DNA from 2 places in the Claveliimonas bilis genome. Region 2 is predicted to be linked to the other one. Evidence: a T-box and tRNA genes for the amino acid it is inferred to sense, from the RefSeq annotation. Region 2 holds a T-box; the other holds one or more tRNA genes.
What was found. The T-box of region 2 lies ahead of R2J37_RS04650 (valine--tRNA ligase). A T-box ahead of a tRNA ligase gene usually reads a tRNA of that ligase, here a tRNA-Val.
Positions count from the first base shown of each region.

Region 1: it has a tRNA-Val gene. The T-box ahead of R2J37_RS04650 (valine--tRNA ligase) is inferred to sense a tRNA for this amino acid. The anticodon was not compared.

Region 1 covers NZ_AP027742.1:95,179-106,794, forward strand. The annotation lists gene R2J37_RS00370 (substrate-binding domain-containing protein) at 1-474, opposite strand, end outside; gene R2J37_RS00375 (nucleoside recognition protein) at 640-1,257, opposite strand; gene R2J37_RS00380 (AI-2E family transporter) at 1,326-2,486, opposite strand; gene R2J37_RS00385 (cation-translocating P-type ATPase) at 2,488-5,022, opposite strand; gene R2J37_RS00390 (transposase) at 5,447-6,700, opposite strand; gene R2J37_RS00395 (sodium-dependent transporter) at 6,940-8,394, shown strand; gene R2J37_RS15250 (hypothetical protein) at 8,496-8,591, opposite strand; tRNA gene R2J37_RS00400 (tRNA-Lys) at 8,781-8,853, opposite strand; tRNA gene R2J37_RS00405 (tRNA-Phe) at 8,886-8,958, opposite strand; tRNA gene R2J37_RS00410 (tRNA-Met) at 8,963-9,036, opposite strand; tRNA gene R2J37_RS00415 (tRNA-Thr) at 9,066-9,138, opposite strand; tRNA gene R2J37_RS00420 (tRNA-Tyr) at 9,200-9,281, opposite strand; tRNA gene R2J37_RS00425 (tRNA-Val) at 9,288-9,360, opposite strand; tRNA gene R2J37_RS00430 (tRNA-Asp) at 9,368-9,441, opposite strand; rRNA gene R2J37_RS00435 (23S ribosomal RNA) at 9,530-11,616, opposite strand, start outside.
Region 2 covers NZ_AP027742.1:955,836-967,451, reverse strand. The annotation lists gene R2J37_RS04690 (stage V sporulation protein AA) at 1-81, opposite strand, end outside; gene sigF (RNA polymerase sporulation sigma factor SigF) at 313-1,026, opposite strand; gene spoIIAB (anti-sigma F factor) at 1,005-1,472, opposite strand; gene R2J37_RS04675 (STAS domain-containing protein) at 1,474-1,785, opposite strand; gene R2J37_RS04670 (tetratricopeptide repeat protein) at 1,874-3,193, opposite strand; gene R2J37_RS04665 (hypothetical protein) at 3,212-3,349, opposite strand; gene R2J37_RS04660 (bifunctional folylpolyglutamate synthase/dihydrofolate synthase) at 3,378-4,679, opposite strand; gene R2J37_RS04655 (LTA synthase family protein) at 4,676-6,892, opposite strand; gene R2J37_RS04650 (valine--tRNA ligase) at 6,942-9,602, opposite strand; T-box leader at 9,744-10,007, opposite strand; gene R2J37_RS04645 (protein-ADP-ribose hydrolase) at 10,120-10,923, opposite strand; gene R2J37_RS04640 (DUF1848 domain-containing protein) at 10,950-11,616, opposite strand, start outside.

The DNA.
Region 1 (11,616 bases), 860 kb from region 2:
AGATCCGTCTGTGTTTGTTCCGATCGGCTCGCTGTTGATTGCTCCATCTGCCTCAACGCCTGTTCCAAGAGCTTTACGAACACCTCTTGTACGTGCGATAGAGTCGTTGTGTCCGATATCACCGATAGCCAGTACATATCCGATCACGCCGTCACCGTTACGGTCGATTGTATCGATGTTTGCTTCGATGTAGTCTTTTACCATTGTTCCCTGAAGTTCAGCACCCTGGTTTGCATCGAATCCTACATAGTATGTGTCATCGTTGAAGCTAAGTGCTGTCATGTCAAGCTCTCCTGTAGAGCTGTTAGATGGCTGACGGTTGAACCATACCAGCGGTTTGTCTTTGTTAGCTACCTCTGAGCTTGATGAGCTGGAGGAATCGTCACTTGAGGATCCGCTGTCGCTGGAACCACATGCAGTAACAGAAAGCGCCAGTACTGCAGCCATTGTCAATAAGGCCATTTTCTTTTTCATTTTACTTTTCTCCCTTCTTTTTCGCACAACTCGTCTGTGCTTTTGTTGATATTGACAGTATATCTAAGAAGCAGATTATAAAACATAGAATTTTTTTTGCCTTTCATTGAAATTTTTTAATATTTTTTGTGTATTATCAACAAGAAATTTTAAAAACGGAGAGCTCTACGCTCTCCATTTTCGTTCTTTCATCTTACAATATACAACTGCTGCTCCCGTACTCACGGTAGTCGCCAGGATCCCTGCTCCCACAATAGCCGCCGGATTCACGCTTCCGTACTGGCTCCTGTAGGCGATAATATTAACCGGGATCAGCTGCAAAGAAGAGATATTGATGATCAAAAATGTACACATTTCATTGCTGGCAATCCCCTTCTTTCTTACCGGCCCGGGCAGGATTCCTCTTCTTCTGTCCTCTTCTACATTTTTCAGTTCTTCCATAGCCTTAAGTCCTGCCGGTGTCGCCGCCCAGCCAAGCCCCAGTATATTGGCAATGATATTCGTTGTAATATGCCTGGCAGCCGGATGACCTTTAGGCAAAGCGGGAAATAAAAAGCGGATGACCGGCCTCATTTTTCTGGCAAGGCCTGTGATCATTCCGCTTCGTTCTGCAATCTCCATTAATCCTGTCCAAAAGGCCATTACACCTGCCATCGTTATACACAGTGTAATGGCCTCTTTGGAGGAATCCAGAGCTGCATTTGTAATTTCCACAAGATTTCCGGTACAGGCCCCATAAATGATCCCGGTCAGGATCATTCCGGCCCACAGATAATTGAGCATTCTTTCACCTGAACTGTCTTCTTTCTATATCTTATGAAAGCAGACGCCAGATATCACCAGAAATCTGTTTATTCTATTTCAGACGGATCAATCTGCTGCTGTTTCAGTTTCAGATACACGATCTCACGAAACAGTGCGTACAATACCGACACAATAGGAATAAAAATAAGCATTCCCACAATCCCCATCAGGCTTCCGCCTATACTGACTGCTGCCAGTACCCAAATAGACGGCAGTCCTACAGAATTTCCCACCACATGGGGATAGATCAGATTTCCTTCAATCTGCTGTAAAATTAAAAATAAAATGACAAAGATCAATGCTTTTACAGGATTTACCATAAATATAAGAAACGCACCGATGGCGCACCCGATAAAAGCACCGAAAATAGGAATCAGAGCGGTAAATGCTATTACAATACCTATCAGCAGAGCATATGGTATTTTTAAAACAGACATAGAAACCACAAACATGGATCCGAGGATTACCGCCTCCACACATTGCCCTGTCAAAAAACTGGAAAAGGTATTATAGGTAAGAGAAAATACCTCCAGCGCTGCCTCCGCTTTTCCTCTTGGAATAAAAGCGAACATTACCTTTTTCACCTGAATATTGAGCTTTTCCTTCTGCAGAAGAATATAGCAGGCAAATACAAATGCAATAAAGAAAGTTGTCAGTCCACTGATAATACTCCTTGCCACTGTTATAGTGGAATCCAGCATATTGCCTGCACCATGGCGGAAAAAATCCACTCCTACTTCCATAATCCTGTTCCAGTCAAAATTCAGGTTGCCAATCCAGCTTCTGATCTGTTCATTTCCTTCAAAAACATTTTCCGCCCATTTTTGTACTTTTGGCACAAAATTCTGGATACTGCTGCCCAGGCTTCCAAATGTAGCTCCCAGCTGCGGAATCAATATAAACATAACTACAGACACAACTCCGATTACCAGAATCAGAACCAGGATCAGACTGAAAGGCCGGGCGGCTTTTTTAAGCCACCTGGTCTTTTCTATTCTTTCCTCCGGGAAGAGATGGCGCTGAAAAAAATTCATAGGTACATTCAGTACAAACGCAAAGGCTCCTCCCAAAATGAAGGGAAAGGTAACACCAAAGATAAAGCGAAAAAACTCAAACACTACATCATATTTCCAGAGACATACGATAAGAAGTGCCGTAAAAATGATAATTCCTCTTATTTTTTTGATGTTTTCTTTATTTAAATCCATTTTATTTCCTCAATTTCTTTAAAAACTGTATGATCGGCAGGTTAAGAAGCGCCAGTCCATATACAGTCAGAAGCTGTGTTCCGTTTAATGTGACAACCTGGAAGATATTGTGAAGTCCAGGTATCATCAGCACGCCTGTGATCAGTAAAAGCCCTAATACGAATGCACCTATCAGATATACATTATTGAAGAAACGATTCGTAAAGATCACCGGCCTGTTGGATTTACAGTTAAATCCATGTACCAGCCTGGATGTACATAAGGTTCCGAATGCCAGAGTGCTTCCAAGAAGACTGCCTCCCTGATTCAGACCGATCAAAAATGCAATTGTAGTCATGGCTCCGATACAGAGTCCCTCTGTTCCTATTCTAAGGAGATAATCCTTGGTAAGGATCGATTCGTTGATCGGTCTTGGTTTTTCCTTCATTACATCCTTTGTATGAGGTTCCAGACCCAGTGCGATAGCAGGAAGACTGTCTGTCAAAAGGTTAATAAACAAAAGATGTACGGGTTCAAACGGAACCGGCAAGCTTGCGATTGATGCGAACAAAACAGTAAGAATCGCTCCGAAGTTTCCGGAAAGAAGGAACTGAATGGAATATTTGATATTCCTGTACAGGTTACGTCCGTTTTCTACCGCCTTAACGATAGTAGCAAAATTATCATCTGTCAGCACCATCGCCGCTGCATCTTTGGAAACTTCTGTTCCCGTAATTCCCATTGCCACACCGATATCCGCCTGTTTCAGAGCCGGCGCATCGTTTACACCATCTCCTGTCATGGCAACGATGTTGCCTCTGTCCTGCCATGCGCGGACGATTCGGATCTTATGCTCCGGTGATACTCTTGCATATACCGAAATTTTCGGAACAAACTCCTGCAGCTCTTCGTCAGACATATTTTCAATGACTGCTCCCTCACAGGCTTCTGATTCATCTTTTAAGATTCCGATCCGTTTTGCAATAGCTGCTGCTGTTACCTTATGGTCTCCGGTAATCATGATCGGCTTGATTCCTGCCTCGATACATTCTTCAACTGCTGCTTTAGATTCTTCTCTCGGCGGATCCATCATGGATACCAGTCCGAGGAAGATCAGATCATTTTCATCTTCCAGAGTAATAGCCCGGTCACCTTCGATTTCCCTGTAGGCAAAAGCCAGAACTCTAAGACCTCCTCTGGAGAATTCCATATTCTGGGCCTCGATCTTCGCCTTTTCCTCCTCTGTCATAGGCAATACATCTTTGCCAATGCGGACATGGGTCATTCTTGTAAGGAGAACATCTACCGCTCCTTTTACAACCATAATATGTTTTCCGCGAAGCTCATGCGCTGTAGACATCAGTTTTCTGTCGCTGTCAAACGGAATTTCTGACTTTCTTTCATAAGTATCTCTGACCTCAAGAGCCTCTTTGCCAAGACGGCTTCCCAGGTTAATAAGTGCAGTCTCTGTAGGATCACCGATTTCCTGACCGTCTGTGTTGGTGGAATCGTTGCAGAGAATACTGAAATGAAGCAGCATATTTTGATTTTCTTCATTCAGATCAATCTGTGCTGCCGGGATTCTTTTTTCATCCACATAGTAATCTTCCACTGTCATCTTATTCTGAGTCAGTGTACCTGTCTTATCGGAACAGACAATAGACACACTTCCAAGACCTTCTACTGCCTGCAGTTTACGGATAATAGCATGTTCTCTTGCCATTTTCTGAGTACCAAAGGAGAGTACGATCGTTACAATAGAACTTAATGCCTCCGGGATCGCCGCAACGGCCAGCGCAACAGCAAAAAGGAATGCATCTCCTACCGAACCGCCCTGGAAAATATTAATGGCAAATAAGATTCCACAGAAGATCAGTATTAATATAGAAAGTTTTCTTCCAAACTCATCCAGATTTACCTGAAGCGGTGTACGTTTTTCGGATGTGTTTTTCAAAAGGCTGGCAATCTTTCCGACTTCTGTTCCCATACCAATTCCGGTTACTTCAAAAGCTCCCCGTCCGTACGTAACAAAACTTCCTGAAAATACCCGATTCGTCTGATCACCAAGAGCCGCTCCTTCCGGAACCTCATCCAGAGATTTTTCTACGGAAAGACTTTCTCCTGTCAAAGCACTTTCATCTACTTTTAAGCTGGCACACTCTGCCAGTTTTCCATCTGCAGGTACACAGTCACCCGCCTCCAAAATAACACGGTCACCGATTGTAACCTCTCTTGCGGGAATCTGAATCAACGTTCCGTCACGAATAACCTTTGCTTCCGGTGCGGACATTTGCTTTAAGCTGTCCAACGACTGCTCTGCCTTAACGGTCTGTACAGTTCCCAGGATTGCATTCATGGTAATAACTACCAGAATAACAACAGTACTTTCCACATCTCCCAGAAATCCTGATACAATAGCCGCTATGATCAGTATGATAACGAGAAAGTCCTTATACTGTTCCAGAAAAATCTGAAAGACACTTTTTTTCTTTCCTTCTACCAGCTCATTAAAACCGTATTTTTCCTGGTTTTGTCTGGCTTGTTCGCTTGTCAGCATATTTTTCTCCTCACTTTCTTTTGCAATAAAACTCTTTGATGAAAAGGAACAAAAAAAGAGACTTTATTGCATAAAATTTGTTATGCAATAAAAGTCTCACTATTTCATTACGATACGGATGATTTCTCATCGTACTGACGTTATCGCAAACATACTATAAAATGTGTATGCTAGTTACTCCCTTTTATCTACAAACAAATATAAACGATATTTCCGGAACTGTCAACCTTATTTTTTCCAGAAATTCCCCCTTTTATGCATATTCTCCTTGAGTTTCCGCAAACTGCATTAAAAAGATAGATATGTCTTCCTAAAGTACCAATCTGCTGTTTTTTGAGAAATTTAGAATGGCAGCACCGAGAATAGAGGCACTTTTATAAGCCCCGTCGGAACCGGGCTTGGGGAGATATATTCTTTTATCTATTCAAACGGTCAGCTTAAGGCAGAGTTGACGGTTCACTGGACGTTTTGTCCTGTACCAGAGCCGGATGCCCTCTTTTGCATATGACAGTATGCCGAAGATGCCTTTTGCCAACCGATAATAGCAGAAACTGACTTTCTCCTTGATTGGATTAGCTTCCTGTATGATTGAAACTTTCAGGGGGTTTGTATCAGGACTTAATTCTTCCTGCGCTAAAAATGCCATGGCTAAAGTAATATAAAAGTTAAGCGCATTAATGGCTTCCAGTTTCCTTACACGGAAGTTTTCAAACTGATAGGTCTGCTTTTTACAACGAAAATATTCCTCGATCCGCCATCTGGAAAAGTAGGTTCTGGCAATGCGGATCACATCATCCTTTGAACGGATCTCTTTGTTTGTAGCCAGCATCATGGGATGTTCCGTGATCCCATAGACCAGGACCAGATAGATATCCTTCCGGGAGGCAGTGATATGAACTTTTACGTGGGAAAGATATGCGGTATGTCTTTTTCCTTTATAGAAAACATCCGCTTTTACTTTTCCTTTCCTCCGGTTCCGCAGTTCCGTTGCCTTTGTCCATTTATTGTGATAAAGAAGTTTCCGGTTGGATTTCAGACGGATCACGTAATTCTGCTTCAGATGGTCGAGGACGAGAAATATCTTATTGTCATCATAACCGCGGTCCATAACAAAGGTGGCCTTCCCAAAAAGAGCAGCTGCCTGTTTGATCGCATCAAACGTGATGGTGTTTACAGATTTATAGTCCTTCTCAGCAGAAGAATGGATCATGGAAAAAACACTGACAGGATGCTTGCTGGCAGTCAGGGCACAGGCCTCTGTTACATGGTATCCTTTTTTATAAACACTTTTCGTCTGTGTGCTTTCAGAACCATCGCGAATGATACCAAGAGCTTCAAACTGTTTTCCATCTGGTTTTACGATATCACTTTCATCAATGAGGACCACTGGTTCAGAGGGAACGCGTCTCTTTACGGTATGGAGATAAGAAGCAGCCGCAGAAGCCGGCGTTCCTTCTGAAAGATGATTGGAAAGCCGTTTTACAGTATTGGCTTTCTGTACTGTTTCATGAAGCTGGTCGGAAATATCAGTGAGCAGGCAGCTTCTGGATGCCAGAATGCCATAAACCATATCTGCTGTGAACTTTCGGTCTGGTTTCGAAAGTCTGCGGGAGATTTTATTAGTAAAAGTCAAAATTTTTCTTTTCAAACGATAAGTAGTTGATGTAGAATTAGCCATAAGGAATCCCCTTTCTTTTTTGTTTAGTAAAGTTTTTGTTTGGTAGCTTAATTTTACATCAAAAAGGAACAGGATTCCTTATATTTTGGACATTTTTTGAAAGTTGTGGATAACAAAACGCAGCATATTTGTCTTAGGGGATAATTCTGCGGAAACTCAAGATATTCTCTGATTGACAAGGCATATACTATTCCTTAGAATAGAAAGGATGAGAGTGTAGAAAATGAGGTTAAATAAAAATGAAAAGAGAAAAGTTTTCTTCCCGGCTCGGCTTTGTCCTTATCAGCGCCGGATGTGCCATCGGACTTGGAAACGTATGGCGCTTCCCCTATATTACAGGACAGTACGGAGGAGCTGCCTTTGTCATTATTTATCTGATCTTCCTGGCAATACTGGGACTTCCTATTATGACAATGGAATTTTCTGTCGGGCGGGCTTCACAAAAATCTGCAGCCAAATCTTTTGAGGTTCTGGAACCTGCAGGAACAAAATGGCACCTTACCAAGCTGGTTCCGCTTATTGGAAACTATATGCTTATGATGTTTTACACAACTGTCGGCGGCTGGACATTGGCTTATTTTTACAAAATGGCCTCCGGTCAGATGACCGGGTTAAACACCGCACAAGTAGAAACTACTTTCAGTGAATTTCTTGCAGATCCCGTACAGCAGATAAGCTGGATGCTGGTTGTAACAATTGTAGGATTTTTAATCTGTTCACGCGGCTTGAAAGGCGGTGTGGAAAAAGTATCGAAATACATGATGGGACTTCTGTTCTTCATTCTGATCATACTGGTTATCCACAGTTTTTTCCTGGAAGGCGCAAAGGAAGGGCTTTCCTTCTATCTGATTCCTAATTTCAAAACGGCTCTTGAAAATTACTCCCTTGGAGAAATCTTATTTGCTGCATTGGGACAGTCTTTCTTTACTTTGAGTCTTGGAATCGGAGCACTGGCAATTTTCGGAAGCTATATCGATAAAGAACACTCTCTCGTTTCCGAAAGCCTGAATGTAGTAATCCTTGATACAACAGTTGCCTTCTTCTCAGGACTGGTTATTTTCCCAGCCTGCTTCACTTACAATGTGGATGCCGGAAGCGGTCCGAGCCTGATCTTTGTTACATTGCCGCAGACATTCAGCGAAATGGCCGGAGGTCGTGTATGGGGTTCCCTGTTCTTCGTATTCCTGGCTTTTGCTTCTCTTACAACAATCATTGCTGTATTTGAGAATATTATCGCATTTGCCATTGATTTTGGCTGGACACGTAAAAAAGCTGTTATTGTAAATATTATTGCAATCATTATACTTTCCCTGCCATGTGCTCTCGGATTCAATCTATGGAGCGGATTCCAGCCCTTTGGACCCGGCACAACTGTACAGGACCTGGAAGACTTTATTTTATCCAATACGCTTCTTCCGCTTGGATCTCTTTTATACCTTTTATTCTGTACTAACCGGTACGCATGGAATTGGGATAATTACTATACAGAAGTAAACAGCGGAAAGGGCCTGAAGCTTCCAAAATGGACGAAAGGCTACCTGACCTATATTCTCCCTTTGATCATCATCTTTATTTTGATCCAAGGATTTATTGAAAAATTAGGTTTTCCGGCAAATTATCTTCTTCCGCTGCTTTGTCTGATCTATCCGCTGTATCTGATTATACAGGCAAGAATGGTAAAGAAAAAAGGATAAATTGTACTGGGGACGTAGTAAAGTTAAAATTTACTACGTCCCCAGTTACATATATCCATGGGTAAAACTGCGAAATACCCCGGGTAAAAATGTAAATATCTTTAAACTTCTGTTTCATTCATATACTGAATATATTGTTTTCCCCAATCTTCTAAAGTATCTAATACAGGAAGAAACTGCTCCCCTATATCGCTCAAATAATATTCTACTTTGGGTGCACTTGAGGAATTTCATCTGGAAAATGCAACTGCTGAATTTAGAAGAAAGCTGGGTATTTCTAAAGAGTATCATTTCTAAAAAGTATTACTTCTAAAGAATCCTTTACTTTGAAAATCTCAAAAAAATAACGGAGAGCCAATTACATGGCTTTCCGTTATTTTCAATAATGAGCGTGCGGGGATTCGAACCCCGGACAACTTGATTAAAAGTCAAGTGCTCTACCACCTGAGCTACACGCCCCTATTTACCTAAAAGTTTTGAAGAAAAGAAAGTGCCCAGAGCCGGAATCGAACCAGCGACACGAGGATTTTCAGTCCTCTGCTCTACCGACTGAGCTATCTGGGCAAAATTGCGGGGGCAGGATTTGAACCTACGACCTTCGGGTTATGAGCCCGACGAGCTTCCAGACTGCTCCACCCCGCGTCAGTATTTAACAAATATTTGGATTGAAAAGCCGATGATCGGACTCGAACCGATAACCTGCTGATTACAAATCAGCTGCTCTGCCAATTGAGCCACATCGGCTTATTGCAAGTATTGCTTGCTTCTCCGCCGATTCTTATCTCTCAAGAACTTAATCGGCTAATGGATGGAGAAGGATTCGAACCTTCGAAGGCGTTGCCAACAGATTTACAGTCTGCCCCCTTTGGCCACTCGGGAATCCATCCATAATATGGGACCTATAGGGCTCGAACCTATGACCCTCTGCTTGTAAGGCAGATGCTCTCCCAGCTGAGCTAAGATCCCATATAAACGACCCAGAAGAGACTCGAACTCTCGACCTCCGCCGTGACAGGGCGGCGCTCTAACCAACTGAGCCACTGGGCCATATTGAAGTAATACATAACTGATTATTATGTACCTTCAAAACCACATACAAGAAATCTATCCATCTTCCAGCCTTTTTGAACCTTCCTTGGTTATGCCCTCGACCGATTAGTAACAGTCAGCTCCATGTGTTACCACACTTCCACCTCTGCCCTATCTACCTCGTCGTCTTCAAGGGGTCTTACTACTTATCGTAGGGATATCTCATCTTGAGGGGGGCTTCACGCTTAGATGCCTTCAGCGTTTATCCCTTCCCGGCTTGGCTACTCTGCCATGGCCTTGGTAAACCAACAGATACACCAGCGGCCAGTCCATCCCGGTCCTCTCGTACTAAGGACAGCTCCTCTCAAATATCCTACGCCCACGCCGGATAGGGACCGAACTGTCTCACGACGTTCTGAACCCAGCTCGCGTACCGCTTTAATGGGCGAACAGCCCAACCCTTGGGACCTACTTCATCCCCAGGATGCGATGAGCCGACATCGAGGTGCCAAACCACTCCGTCGATGTGAACTCTTGGGAGTGATAAGCCTGTTATCCCCAGGGTAGCTTTTATCCGTTGAGCGATGGCAATCCCACTTTATACCACCGGATCACTAAGTCCTACTTTCGTACCTGCTCCACCCGTCGGTGTCGCAGTCAAGCTCCCTTCTGCCTTTGCACTCTTCGAATGGTTTCCGACCATTCTGAGGGAACCTTTGAGCGCCTCCGATACCCTTTCGGAGGCGACCGCCCCAGTCAAACTCCCCACCTGACATTGTCCCCCAGCCGGATCACGGCTGCAGGTTAGAAACCCAGCACTGCAAGGGTGGTATCCCAACAGCGGCTCCAAAAAGACTGGCGTCTTCTCTTCCTAGCCTCCCACCTATCCTGTACATGCAATACCGAATCCCAGTATCAAGCTGGAGTAAAGCTCCATGGGGTCTTTCCGTCCTGGCGCAGGTAACCAGCATCTTCACTGGTATTTCAATTTCACCGGGTGCATTGTCGAGACAGTGCCCAAATCATTACGCCTTTCGTGCGGGTCGGAACTTACCCGACAAGGAATTTCGCTACCTTAGGACCGTTATAGTTACGGCCGCCGTTTACTGGGGCTTAAGTTCAAAGCTTCGCTTGCGCTAACCTCTCCCCTTAACCTTCCAGCACCGGGCAGGCGTCAGCCCATATACCTCACCTTTCGGTTTCGCATAGACCTGTGTTTTTGCTAAACAGTTGCTTGGGCCAATTCTCTGCGGCCTGGTCTCCCAGGCACTCCTTCTCCCGAAGTTACGGAGTCATTTTGCCGAGTTCCTTAACAATGCTTCTCCCGTCGGCCTTAGGATTCTCTCCTCATCTACCTGTGTCGGTTTACGGTACGGGTACGATATGAACAATAGCGGCTTTTCTTGGCAGCCAGCTCACACATTTCCCTACTCTTAGTTCGGTATGCATCACGTCTTCAGATTGGCAGGCGGATTTGCCTACCTGCCTCCTACCTCGCTTGCCCCGGTCTCTCCATTCCCGGTAGTGCTCTCTTTCTGCGTCCCCACAGTTCTGTCATATCGTAGTACAGGAATCTCAACCTGTTGTCCATCGGCTACGCCTCTCGGCCTCGCCTTAGGTCCCGACTTACCCAGAGCAGATCAGCTTTACTCTGGAAACCTTGGATATTCGGCCGGAAGGATTCTCACCTTCCTCTCGCTACTCATTCCGGCATTCTCTCTTCCATACAGTCCACAGCTCCTTCCGGTACTGCTTCTTCCCGTATGCAATGCTCCTCTACCAATTGATCAGATCAATTCCCGAGCTTCGGTGGTGTGTTTCAGCCCCGGACATTTTCGGCGCAGGACCTCTCGACCAGTGAGCTATTACGCACTCTTTTAATGTATGGCTGCTTCTAAGCCAACATCCTGGTTGTCTTTGAAATCCCACATCCTTTTCCACTTAACACACACTTTGGGACCTTAGCTGCAGGTCTGGGCTCTTTCCCTTTCGACTGTCCAACTTATCTCGTACAGTCTGACTCCCACACACCATCTACACGGCATTCGGAGTTTGATATTCTTCGGTAAGCTTTGACGCCCCCTAGGAAATTCAGTGCTCTACCTCCGTAAGACTTGTGTGAGGCTAGCCCTAAAGCTATTTCGAGGAGAACCAGCTATCTCCGGGTTCGATTGGAATTTCTCCCCTATCCAC
Region 2 (11,616 bases):
ATCCCCTAACGTCACATCCGGTTTGGTAACTTCTACATTCCTGTCTGATTTTATATAAATTGTCGCTTTCACCTGAGACACTTTCTGGCACCTCCTGTTCTATCCTCACCAGTGTACCGTCTGTAACCTGTTCGCTGCCTCTGACATCCCGAAAATAATAGATTACTCCTACAGCAACAGCTAATGTCACCACAAAGATAAGGCATACCCTTATTTTTTTCCTGGCTTTCTCCATACGTTTCTCTCCTTTTCGTATAACCTTGATGTTTAGTATGGTTTCAGCCAGTAAAAAATATACATTGGGTATGCCTTTTAAATCTTCTCTCTCATTTCTTCCAGAATCCTTTTTTCCATTCTCGATACCTGGACCTGTGATATGCCGAGTATTTTTCCTACTTCTGTCTGGGTTTTATTTGCAAAATATCTCAAATAAATAAGCTGTCTTTCCTCCGGCCGGAGCTGTTCCAAAAGCTGGCTAAGCAGCATACGGTTTAAAACCGCTTCCTCTCTTTCCTCCTTTTCCTCCAGCTTATCCAAAAGCTGTATCTCGTGGCCGTCCTTCTGATAGATTGTCTTATGAAGCGACTCTATCTCTGCCCCCGCCTCAAGGGCAAGTACAAGTTCTTCTTTATCAACCTGCATCGTCTTTGCAATTTCTCCAAGGGACGGTTCATCCCCGTTTTCACCCTGCAGTTTTTCTCTGCAGCAATGAGCTTTGTAAGCCATCTCTTTGAGCGAGCGGCTTACTTTGATCATACCGTCATCCCGAAGAAATCGTTTGATTTCTCCGGAGATCATAGGAACCGCATAGGTGGAAAATTTCACATCATAGGACAGATCAAATTTGTCTATCGCTTTTAAAAGCCCGATACTTCCGATCTGGAACAGGTCTTCTGCTTCCGCCCCACGGTTATAAAATCGTTTTACCACACACCATATCAGCCCGGTGTTTTCCTCCACAATCTGTGCTTTTGCCTCTTCATCCCCTTGGTGAGATTTCTGAATCAAAGCGATTGTGTGGTCCATAATTCCCTTCCTTTGCCGATTTCCTTTTTCATTTTTACCGTTGTCCCTTTCCCGGGCGCTGATTCCACCTCCAGTTCATCCATAAAAGCCTCCATAAAAGAAAATCCCATTCCGGATCGTTCCAGATCCGGTTTTGTAGTAAACAGCGGCTCCATAGCCTTTTTCACATCAGTGATCCCCACTCCCTGATCCGAAATTTCAAGATAAATTGATTTTCCCTGTATCCACGCCTTAATATGTACTTTATTAAGCGTACTGTTATAGCCATGGATAATGGCATTTGTCACCGCTTCCGACACAGCCGTCTTGACATCAGACACCTCTTCCACTGTAGGGTTGAGCTGAGTCATAAATGCCGCCACTGTGACTCTTGCAAATGCTTCATTGGATGAATGACTGTCGAAACTCACTTCCATTTCATTGTATACTTCCCCGATATGTTCCATTTTATTTTTCCTCCTCATATAGCTGCATGATCTTCATTACTCCTGACATTGTCAGTATTTTCTTCATCCGCTCGCTGGTATGCACTGCCCATACCTCGCCACCCATCATGTATACTTTCTTATAGCGTCCCATAATTACCCCGATTCCGGAACTGTCCATAAAACTGGTGTCTGCAAAGTCAAAGATAATGTAGCGGATGTGTTCTCTGTCAATGAGATGATCCGCCTCCTTTTTAATCTCTTCTGCATTGTGATGATCCACATCGCTGGGCAGAAAAATCGTAAGACAATTTTCCTGTACCTGATACTTCATATCGTATTCCTCCTCAAAAATAGTCTATCTATGACAAAAGGATATGTAACTTTTATTACATATCCTTTTCTTTCGTATCACCACTGTTCTATTGTTCTTCCCCGGTATCTTCTGTCTGTCCCGATGTGTCAATGTCGGGGTAATTCTCTTCCACTTTCTGTTTCCAGGTATTGGCATTTTCCGTATCCCCGGAAGCTTCATAGGCCTGGGCCAGAAGCCACATTGCCTGTCCATCGTCATAGCCTTCGTTCATCTGCATGACTGTACTTAAATTTGTAATGGCATCCGCGTAATTAGCTACCTGGAAGTTTTCCTGCGCCGTACTGTACAGCACCTCACTGTAACGACTGTAAATGTCCCCTGTCATGGTATCAAACTGCTCCCGTCCCAGAGTTCCCAGAGAATCCGCGTTCACTTTTAAAAGCTCTTCCACCATGGCAGAATCACTCATGTCCTGATTCAGATAATGATCGTACATACTAAGAACGATCTCATAACTGTCCAGTGTGGACTTGGCTGTCTGCTGGGCATTTTCTGTCTCCTCACTTGTAGCGCGGTAACTTTCCAGCTCTGTCTGCAGTGCGCTGATCTGCGCCTCCTGTTCTGCAATCTGATCGCTGAACTCCCGCACCTGTTTGTTTGTCCTGTCTGCGGTGGAACGGTTCACTGCCGGCATGATCAAAAACCACATGACCGCAACCCCCACTACAATACCGATGATAATATTGATCACTGTCATCAGTCCGGCATTTTCTTTGACTCCGCTGGACGCCGGCTGAATGATCGTCTCATTGCCGATGTTGTATGTGACAGTCTGAGGTTTTTCTTCCTTCTTTTCTGCCTGCTTTATGGCCCTTTTACGGCGCAGCTCATTCATCTCATGCATATACCGCAGTGTGATGTCGTTTGTAGTATCCAGTTTATGTGCTGCCTTTAAAGTATGCTTTGCTTTTCCATACTGCTGTGTGTGTATATACAAAAGAGACAGCAGCTGATATGCCTTTAGAAAAGTCGGATGGGCATCCACTACTTTTTTCAGCTGAATAATTGCCAGATCTTCCCCATCCTGATAACAGTAATCCAGACTCTGATTAAATTTTCGTATTGCCTGATTTACCTTCTCCAGCTCTGTCGGATTCTCCTGTAATTTTTTTATATAATAATTGGCAATGTTTTCATGAGACTGGAAATTTTTGCTTAAGATCCATTCCACCAGAGCTTCTCCCACTTCGCCCCGGCCATAATAAACCAGTCCCAGCAAATTTCTTGCCGCAATGTTTTCACTATTATACTGAAGGCTCTTCTTCAGAGATCCTATCGCTCCCGACATATCTCTGATACGAGCCCGTTTAAGGCCATCATTATACCAGTAATTGGACTGATATACTAATTTCTTTGTATACTCCATATGATCCCCGTATTCTTCCTATTTGTTCGTCTGTTCAATCATTTCCCGAAGAATGTCTGTCATATCAGTAAGGTCTTCCTGATATACGGCATCTTCAATATCCTCTACTTCTACACTTGGCTGAAATTTCTTCAGCTCTTCTTCATAATTCAGCATTTTCATACCTCCTTTAAGCTGGCAGGTGTCAATTCATTTCCACTTCTTTTTCTTTTATCATCCGGCGTATCTCTCCGATCAGATACAATGACCCGACACAGAACAGCTTTCCGTTTCCCTTTTTAGCGGCAGCTGTAAGAAACGCCTTCTTCACATCCGGACATATACAGACTTCCCGGCTTGTATACCGATGAAAAACTTCTGCCAATTCCCGGGCAGAAACTTTTCTTCCATCTTCTATTTCTGTGATAATATACTGTTTTGCCGGAACTTCCCGGCAAAGGATCTCGATCATTGTCCCGTATTCTTTATCTGCCACAGCAGAAAACAAAATAACTGCTTCCGTTTCCTCCAAAGCTTGCAGCGTATCTGCAAAGACACGGATCGCCCCGGGATTATGGGCTCCGTCCAGAAAAATTCCCGGAAGGATTTCTTCCATTCTCCCTTCCCATGTAACAGACGCCACCGCTTTCTGCCACATTTCGTAATCCTTTTCCCTGTCATCCAGGACACATTCCATTGCCTCCAATGCAAGGGATACATTCATAGGCTGGTAAATTCCGCATCCGTTTATACTCCAAAGGACATCTTTATCATACGCACTGCTTCTTGAAAAAGCAATATGTTTCTTAGTGATTTCCCGGATTTCGTACGCATTTTTCGTAAGTTTTCTACACCTGGCATGAGCCTCAAGCGCACGCTTTATGATTACTTCTGACGCTTCCTCATCTGTGCCGTCGAAAATGATCGGAACTCCTTCTTTTATAATTCCCGCCTTCTCTTTTGCAATTTCCCTGACTGTATTTCCCAGATACTGGGTGTGATCCAGACTGATAGATGTAATGATGGTAAGAATCGGATGCTCCACTGCGTTGGTAGCATCCAGCCGTCCTCCAAGGCCGGTCTCCAGAATAATGTATTCCACATCAGCCTCTTCAAAAGCCAGCATCGCCATTCCAAAAAGAAATTCAAAATAGGAAGGATGGGCAATGCCATCTGCTGCCATCCCATCCACTGTCTTTTTCACCTTCTGAAATATCTCCAGAAATTTTTCGTTTCCTATCTGAATATTATTGATCCGGATCCTCTCATTTATCACGATCAAATGAGGAGAAGTAAAAAAGCCGGTCCTTTTTTTCATTGCGAGAAGAATCGCCTGCATATATGCGCATACGGACCCTTTTCCGTTTGTGCCGGCCACATGAATGACCTTCCGGTCTATACCGGGATTTCCCAGTCTTCTCAAAAATTCTCTTGTATGGGCAAGCTCATGCTTTTCCGTAAATTTAGGAATTTCCGCTATATATGCAGCTGCTTCTTCATATGTCATTTTCCTGTTCCCCTTCCTCCGGTCGCTTCTATCCATGAAACGCCTTTATCTGCACTTCCGGTGCCCGGTCTTTCGATCAGTTTGCCATCCTGGTATTCATATTCACAGGATGTGCGGAAAACAGTATTGCTGGATCCCACCTGGCTGACAGTAATGATATCTCCGTTTTCCAGCGTTGTCTCTGAAAGCTCTATTCTCGTGTTATTTAAAAATTTGCTCTGCTGCCGTTCCCCATTGACATATACTCTGCTGTTCTTTGTAAAATTCTGTCCGTACAGACTGTACCCTTCATCCAGCTTCGGTACAAGATCGGTAAGTTCCACATCTTTAACGCCCATCTGCATATGTCCTTCCGTGATAGGCGGATTGCCGTTATAGACATATTGCTCTCCGTACATAATATCATACTGAAGCAGCTCCAGGTCAGCGAGGTAATTTTTTGTCTGGCGGCGTTCCTGATGATAATTAAAAACTGTTCCTGAATGGATATCCAGTCTTTCCAGAACATCCGCTACGATCTGATAGGAAGGAATATTACGGTCTTCTTTTTCCAGACCGATATTATCCCAGATCACATAATTTGTATTGTACAGGTATCGACTCTTCAGATCCTCTGCCTCCAGCCCCATAGTCGGAAGATGGTCACCATAAAAGACAACAACTGTCGGCTCCCCTCTCTCCTCAATTTTCTGAACCAGTTTGCCGGCAAAGGCATCCATCTCATATACCTGATTTACATAGTATTCCCATTTATTTTTTGTCGCCTCATCCTCGATCCCTTCTACTTTGATCTTCGGATTTTCAATTATTTGCTCTTCCGGATAATCTCCATGGCCCTGAACACTGACACCAAAAACAAAATCCTGCTGCTCTGTCGTGTCCATTGCTTCCAGAATATGATCGATCAGCACATCGTCTTTCGCCCAGCCGTTTTCTGTTGTCTGAAGGATATTCATAAACTCCTTGCTGGTGAAGGAATCGAATCCCATCTGATTATATACCTCTGCACGGCTGTAAAAATTACCTCCGTTATTGTGAAGTGCATGTGTGCCGTAGCCAAGGGCAGAAAGGGCAGACGCCGCACTCTCTGTCGGCTGATATTTTACAATCGTCTTATAAGGATATTCTCCAGGTCCGAAATAACGCATATTCATTCCTGTCAGCACCTCAAATTCCGTGTTGGCTGTCCCTGCTCCCACGGATGGCACCTTGAAATATCCAGACGAATATTCTTTAAACATGGCGTGAAGATTCGGAGAGGCATCCTCAGATGTAGTGAAAAATTCCGCCTCATCTACATCAAAATAAGATTCCAGCTGGATAAAAATGATATTGGGAAGCTCTTCATCCGAGCGGCCTGTCTCACTTTTTGTAAGTTCTCCGTTATTGCTGATTTCCGCAATTGTCTCTTCACTGTATCCGTTAGGTTCGTCAATTCCGGTATTAAACAGACTCGCCATAAAACAGTAGGGAAGACCATAATCTTCATAGGCAAAAGCAATATTTCCAAAATAGTTGGATACAACCCGTTTATCAAGCGCCGCCTGCGAAACAAAAGTATAAAGTCCGAAACAAGCTGCAATACCTATAAGAGCTGCAATACGATGCATTTTGCCTTCATATTGTCCGCCCCGGCGCCACATGGAAACAACCCAGAGAACAACCGCCACAATACCTATGACAAGCACGATCAGCTCGATGGGGTCAAAATAATTATTGATAAGAGACACTGCATCTCCTGCTACTTTCAGATCCTGGGCGTTAAAGGGCGTTACCCTCTTGATCAGCATATAGCCGTTGGCGACTCCCAGCACAAGCCAGAGTACGCTGATGATGATTCTGGCAAAGACCCTTCTTCGCACCAGATAGACCACAGTGAAGGTCATAAAGATCATAAAGGCATTGTAAAGAAATACCAGCGGCGATCCCACCATATAATCCCAGGCCTCAAAGACAGAATGCCTTGAAATGGCCTCTATGATGAAATTGATCACACACGCCCAAAAGGCATGAAGCAACAATGAAATTCTGTTCATAAAAGCATAGATTGGCTGCATCTTCCGGGCAAAAGGGCCGTTCCGCCGCTCTTCCAGTATCCGCTCCCGGCGTTCTTTCTTCTTCCGGTGCCATTCCTTTATATCTTCCTTTTTTAAATGTCTCAATTTCGAAAAAGTGCCTTTGATATCCGGCTTTTTCAAATGAATTTTTTTCATTGTCATCCCTTGCCTTTTTTATAATATATCTGGTCCTTTTGTAAAACTGTTAGGACATTTTAGCCTTTAAACCTGTAAGTCTTTCCTGCACCTGCGCCATCATCTGCTCATATTTCTCCAGTTTGTCCCGCTCTTCCTGCACCTTTGCCTCCGGCGCTTTGCTGACAAATTTTTCATTATTCAGCATACCGTTGGAACGGGCAATCTCCTTTTTAAGGCGCTCTTCTTCTTTTGTAAGACGCTCCAGCTCCTGTTCAAAATCAATCATATCTTCAAGAGGAAGGTATGCTGTTGCATCCGGAATCACTACAGACATAGCGTCCTCTGCAATTCCGTCTTTGTCCTTCTGTACAATAAATTCACTTGCATTTGCCAGACGAAGCACTGCATCTTTTAAAAGTTCAAAGCCTTCCCGCAGCTTCTGATCTTCACTGACAACATAGATCTTGATCTTCCTTCCGGCCGGCACATTCATTTCCGCACGAACGTTACGCACACCGGTTGCCAGTCTCTTGAGATGTTCCACAATATTTTCTGCCTGCGGGAAATCCCAGTCTTCTCTGTATTCCGGCCATTTGGACATCATAAGAGATTCTTCTTCCGGAATCAGTTTGCTGTAAATTTCTTCTGTCACAAAAGGCATGAACGGATGCAGAAGCTTCAACGCATTTTTCAGCACCTCGCGAAGCACCCAGAGAGCAGCCCCTGCAGACTTCGGATTCTCCTTGGCATCGTACATTCTCTGTTTTACAAATTCAATGTACCAGTCGCAAAATTCATCCCAGATAAAATCATAGACTTTCTGAAGTGCGATCCCAAGCTCGAATTTGTCCATATTCTCTGTCACATCATGGATCAGCTTGTTGCATTTTGACATGATCCAGCAATCGGCCGGCATCAGACTTTCCTGATCTGGCTTTTGAATCTCTTTCCCTTCCATATTCATAAGAATGAATCTGGATGCATTCCATACTTTATTGGCAAAATTACGGCTTGCCTCTACTCTCTCATTGTAAAAACGCATGTCGTTTCCAGGCGCGTTTCCTGTTACCAGAGTCATACGGAGAGCATCAGCTCCATACTGATCGATAATTTCCAGCGGATCGATACCGTTTCCTAAAGATTTACTCATCTTACGTCCCTGGGAATCCCGTACCAAGCCATGAATAAATACAGTATGGAACGGAGATTTTCCGGTATGGGCATATCCGGAAAATACCATGCGGATCACCCAGAAGAAAATGATATCATATCCCGTTACCAGCACATCTGTAGGATAGAAATAATCAAGATCCTCGTTCTTTTCGGGCCACCCCAGTGTAGAGAAGGGCCACAGCGCAGAGCTGAACCAGGTATCCAGTGTATCCTCATCCTGAGTAAAGTGAGTGCATCCGCACTTCGGACATTTATCCGGCATTCCTCTTGATACGACTACTTCGCCGCACTCGTCGCAGTAGTACGCCGGAATCCTGTGTCCCCACCAGATCTGCCGGGAAATACACCAGTCGCGGATATTCTCCAGCCAGTGAAGATAAATCTTGTCAAACCGCTCCGGCACAAATTTCAGATCTCCGTTTTTTACTGCCTCGATGGCCGGTTTTGCAAGTTCATCCATCTTAACAAACCACTGCTGCTTGATAAGCGGCTCTACCGTTGTATGACAGCGGTCATGAGTTCCGACATTGTGAGAATGAGGCTCTACTTTTACAAGATATCCCTGCTCCTCCAGGTCTTTCACCATAGCCTTTCTTGCTTCATACCGATCCATTCCGGCATATTTTCCGCCGTACTGCTCATTGATGGTGGCGTCATCATTCATAATGTTGATCTCCGGCAGATTATGGCGCTTTCCAACTTCAAAGTCGTTAGGGTCATGGGCCGGCGTGATCTTCACTGCACCTGTACCGAACTCCCGGTCTACATAGGAATCCGCAACAATCGGGATTTCCCGGTCTGTCAGCGGCAGGAGACATTTCTTTCCTACAATATCTTTGTAACGGTCGTCATCCGGATGTACAGCGATAGCAGTATCTCCCAGCATTGTCTCCGGACGTGTGGTTGCAATTTCCAGATAATCATCTGTGCCGATGATCGGATATTTGATATGCCAGAAATGTCCGTCCTGTTCCTCATGCTCTACTTCCGCATCAGAAAGAGAAGTTTTACATACCGGACACCAGTTAATGATCCTGGATCCTTTATAGATATAGCCTTTCTCATACAGGCTGATAAATACTTCCTCTACTGCTTTGGAACATCCTTCATCCATGGTAAAACGCTCTCTGTCCCAGTCGCAGGATACGCCCAGTTTCTTCAACTGCCCTTCGATCGTTCCTGCATATTCTTCTTTCCACTGCCAGGTTCTCTCCAGGAATTTTTCTCTTCCCAGCTCTTTTTTGTCAATTCCCTCTTCCTTCAGCTGATTCGTAACCTTCACCTCGGTAGAAATTGCTGCATGGTCCGTTCCCGGGATCCAGAGGGTATTATATCCCTGCATTCTCTTATAGCGGATCAGGATATCCTGCAGTGTATTGTCCAGCGCGTGCCCCATATGAAGCTTTCCGGTTATATTCGGAGGGGGCATTACGGTTGTAAACGGTTTTCTGCTTCTGTCTACTTCTGCATGAAAATATTTGTTCTCACACCATTTGTCATAAAGTTTTGGTTCAATCTCTTTTGGATTGTAGGTTTTTTCCAGATTCTGGCTCATGTGTTTCCTCCTCATAATGTGGTCTGTGCAAATTTCAGATACTACAGACTGTCTGTTTCAGTTCCATGAGAGGCCGGCTTACTTAGCCTGTGTCTTACAATCAGAGTTTCCTATTGAATAAAAAATCACCCCTCACTTACAGCAAAGGGCGAATCATTCTCCGCGGTACCACCTTCATTTATTATACAGAAAACTTTATGCTTCTGCATTTCTCATCATGTTCTTTAACGGGAACGACTTCGTGACAGCTTACTTCTCTCATATAATCTGATCTCCTATCGGTTCAGCTGTCCGGCTCCAAAGCTACCTTCCACAGTTCCTCTTCCAAACTGTCTTTCAGCCTGAGGACAGTTCTCTCTTTTCGGACGGCTTCTCCTGTGTACTCCTCTTCTTCACAGCCTTTCTCTTCATAAGCTATTGATAATCATAGCCAGCCAGGCCTTTTTTGTCAAGATATTCACCGAATTTTCACAAACTCTTAAGAACTTCAGAAAGAAGCAGTTCTCTTTATCCGTTTTTATCGAAATAATTTCTGATAAATATGCAAATCCTCATCTTTAAACACGTTAAATATTACTCTTTTCATACCAGAGCCGGATAAATATTTATCAACTGTCTCTACTGCGATCTGCGCCGCCAATTTATTTGGAAAATGGAACTCTCCGGTAGAAATACAGCAAAACGCGATCGAATCAAGATGATTTTTTTCGGCAGTCCGAAGGCAGCTAAGATAGCAGGATTTCAGCTCTTCTTCCTGCTGTTTTGTCACTTTCACCCCAACGATCGGTCCTACCGTATGGATCACATGCTTTGCCGGAAGATTGTATCCCAAAGTGATCTTCGCTTTTCCGGTGGGCTCATCGTGTCCCTGCTCTTCCATCAGCCTGGCGCATTCATTTCTAAGCTGAATACCTGCTGCCGAGTGAATAGCATTGTCAATACAGCCATGGCAGGGCACAAAACATCCCAGCAGCTGTGAATTTGCCGCATTGACTATGGCGTCCGCCGCAAGCCTTGTAATATCTCCCTGCCAAAGGGAAATACGGTCCCCGTTTTTTACGCTGCTGCAGGGGTATAGCTTTGCAATAACAGGAATCTCTTCTATATAAATAATACCCTTTTCCTGAAGCTCCTCCTGAAGCAGTTCATCCTGGATCTTCAGAACTTCTTCATCCGCTTCCTTCGGCCACCGGACATTCATCAGACTTCTTAGCAGCCTTCGTTTTCCCCTCTCATCTACGGGTTCACCGACTGCATGATATCCTGGATTTTCTTTGATGAGCTGTTGGATGAGCCATGATACTTTTTCTGAATGTGTCATTCTTCTTCCTGTCCTTTCTTTTCCTACTACATAAAATCAAACAATGACAGCTGATTGTCGCGGCTGGATCTCATTTCCCGGTCTGTGATCGTTTCATCTCCCCGGAGATTCCCTATTAAAATGGGAGATTCCGGATCATGTTCCTTCTTTTTATTTTTCGCACTGAAAAGACTGGCCGTCGCATAACAGTATCTGCATCCATGGACGCAGGTATCATACATGCCTATATCAATACTTTCACAACATCCGCACTCCGGCCGCTGACCCTTGTCCTTCTTTAAGTCCAGCTTATATCCTGCAACTTCCTCCGCTTTCTTCCGGTCAATGCAGGCGGCATGCCTGATTCCTAATGATTCCAGATTCATCTTTTCAGCACAGGTATATAATGGCAGATTGTATTTCGCCGCTATTTTTGCAAGTCCCTGCGCCACTTCTATTTTCTCTTCCTCCTCCATTTCCTGAAAAGGACATCCCTTATATGAATCCACAAAACTGAAAATACAGCGCGTAGTATATTTGTGAAGCCATTCACAGAGCATATCAAACTTTTCAATATGATAGGATAGCGAATATTTCTCTGTCAGGAGAATAGGATCAAAGCGGAAATCCACGCGCTTTTTCCCCAGCCTTTCACTTAACAGAATAAAGGTGGCAATGGAGTCCTCTGTCGTCGGCAGTCCCGGTTCAATCTCC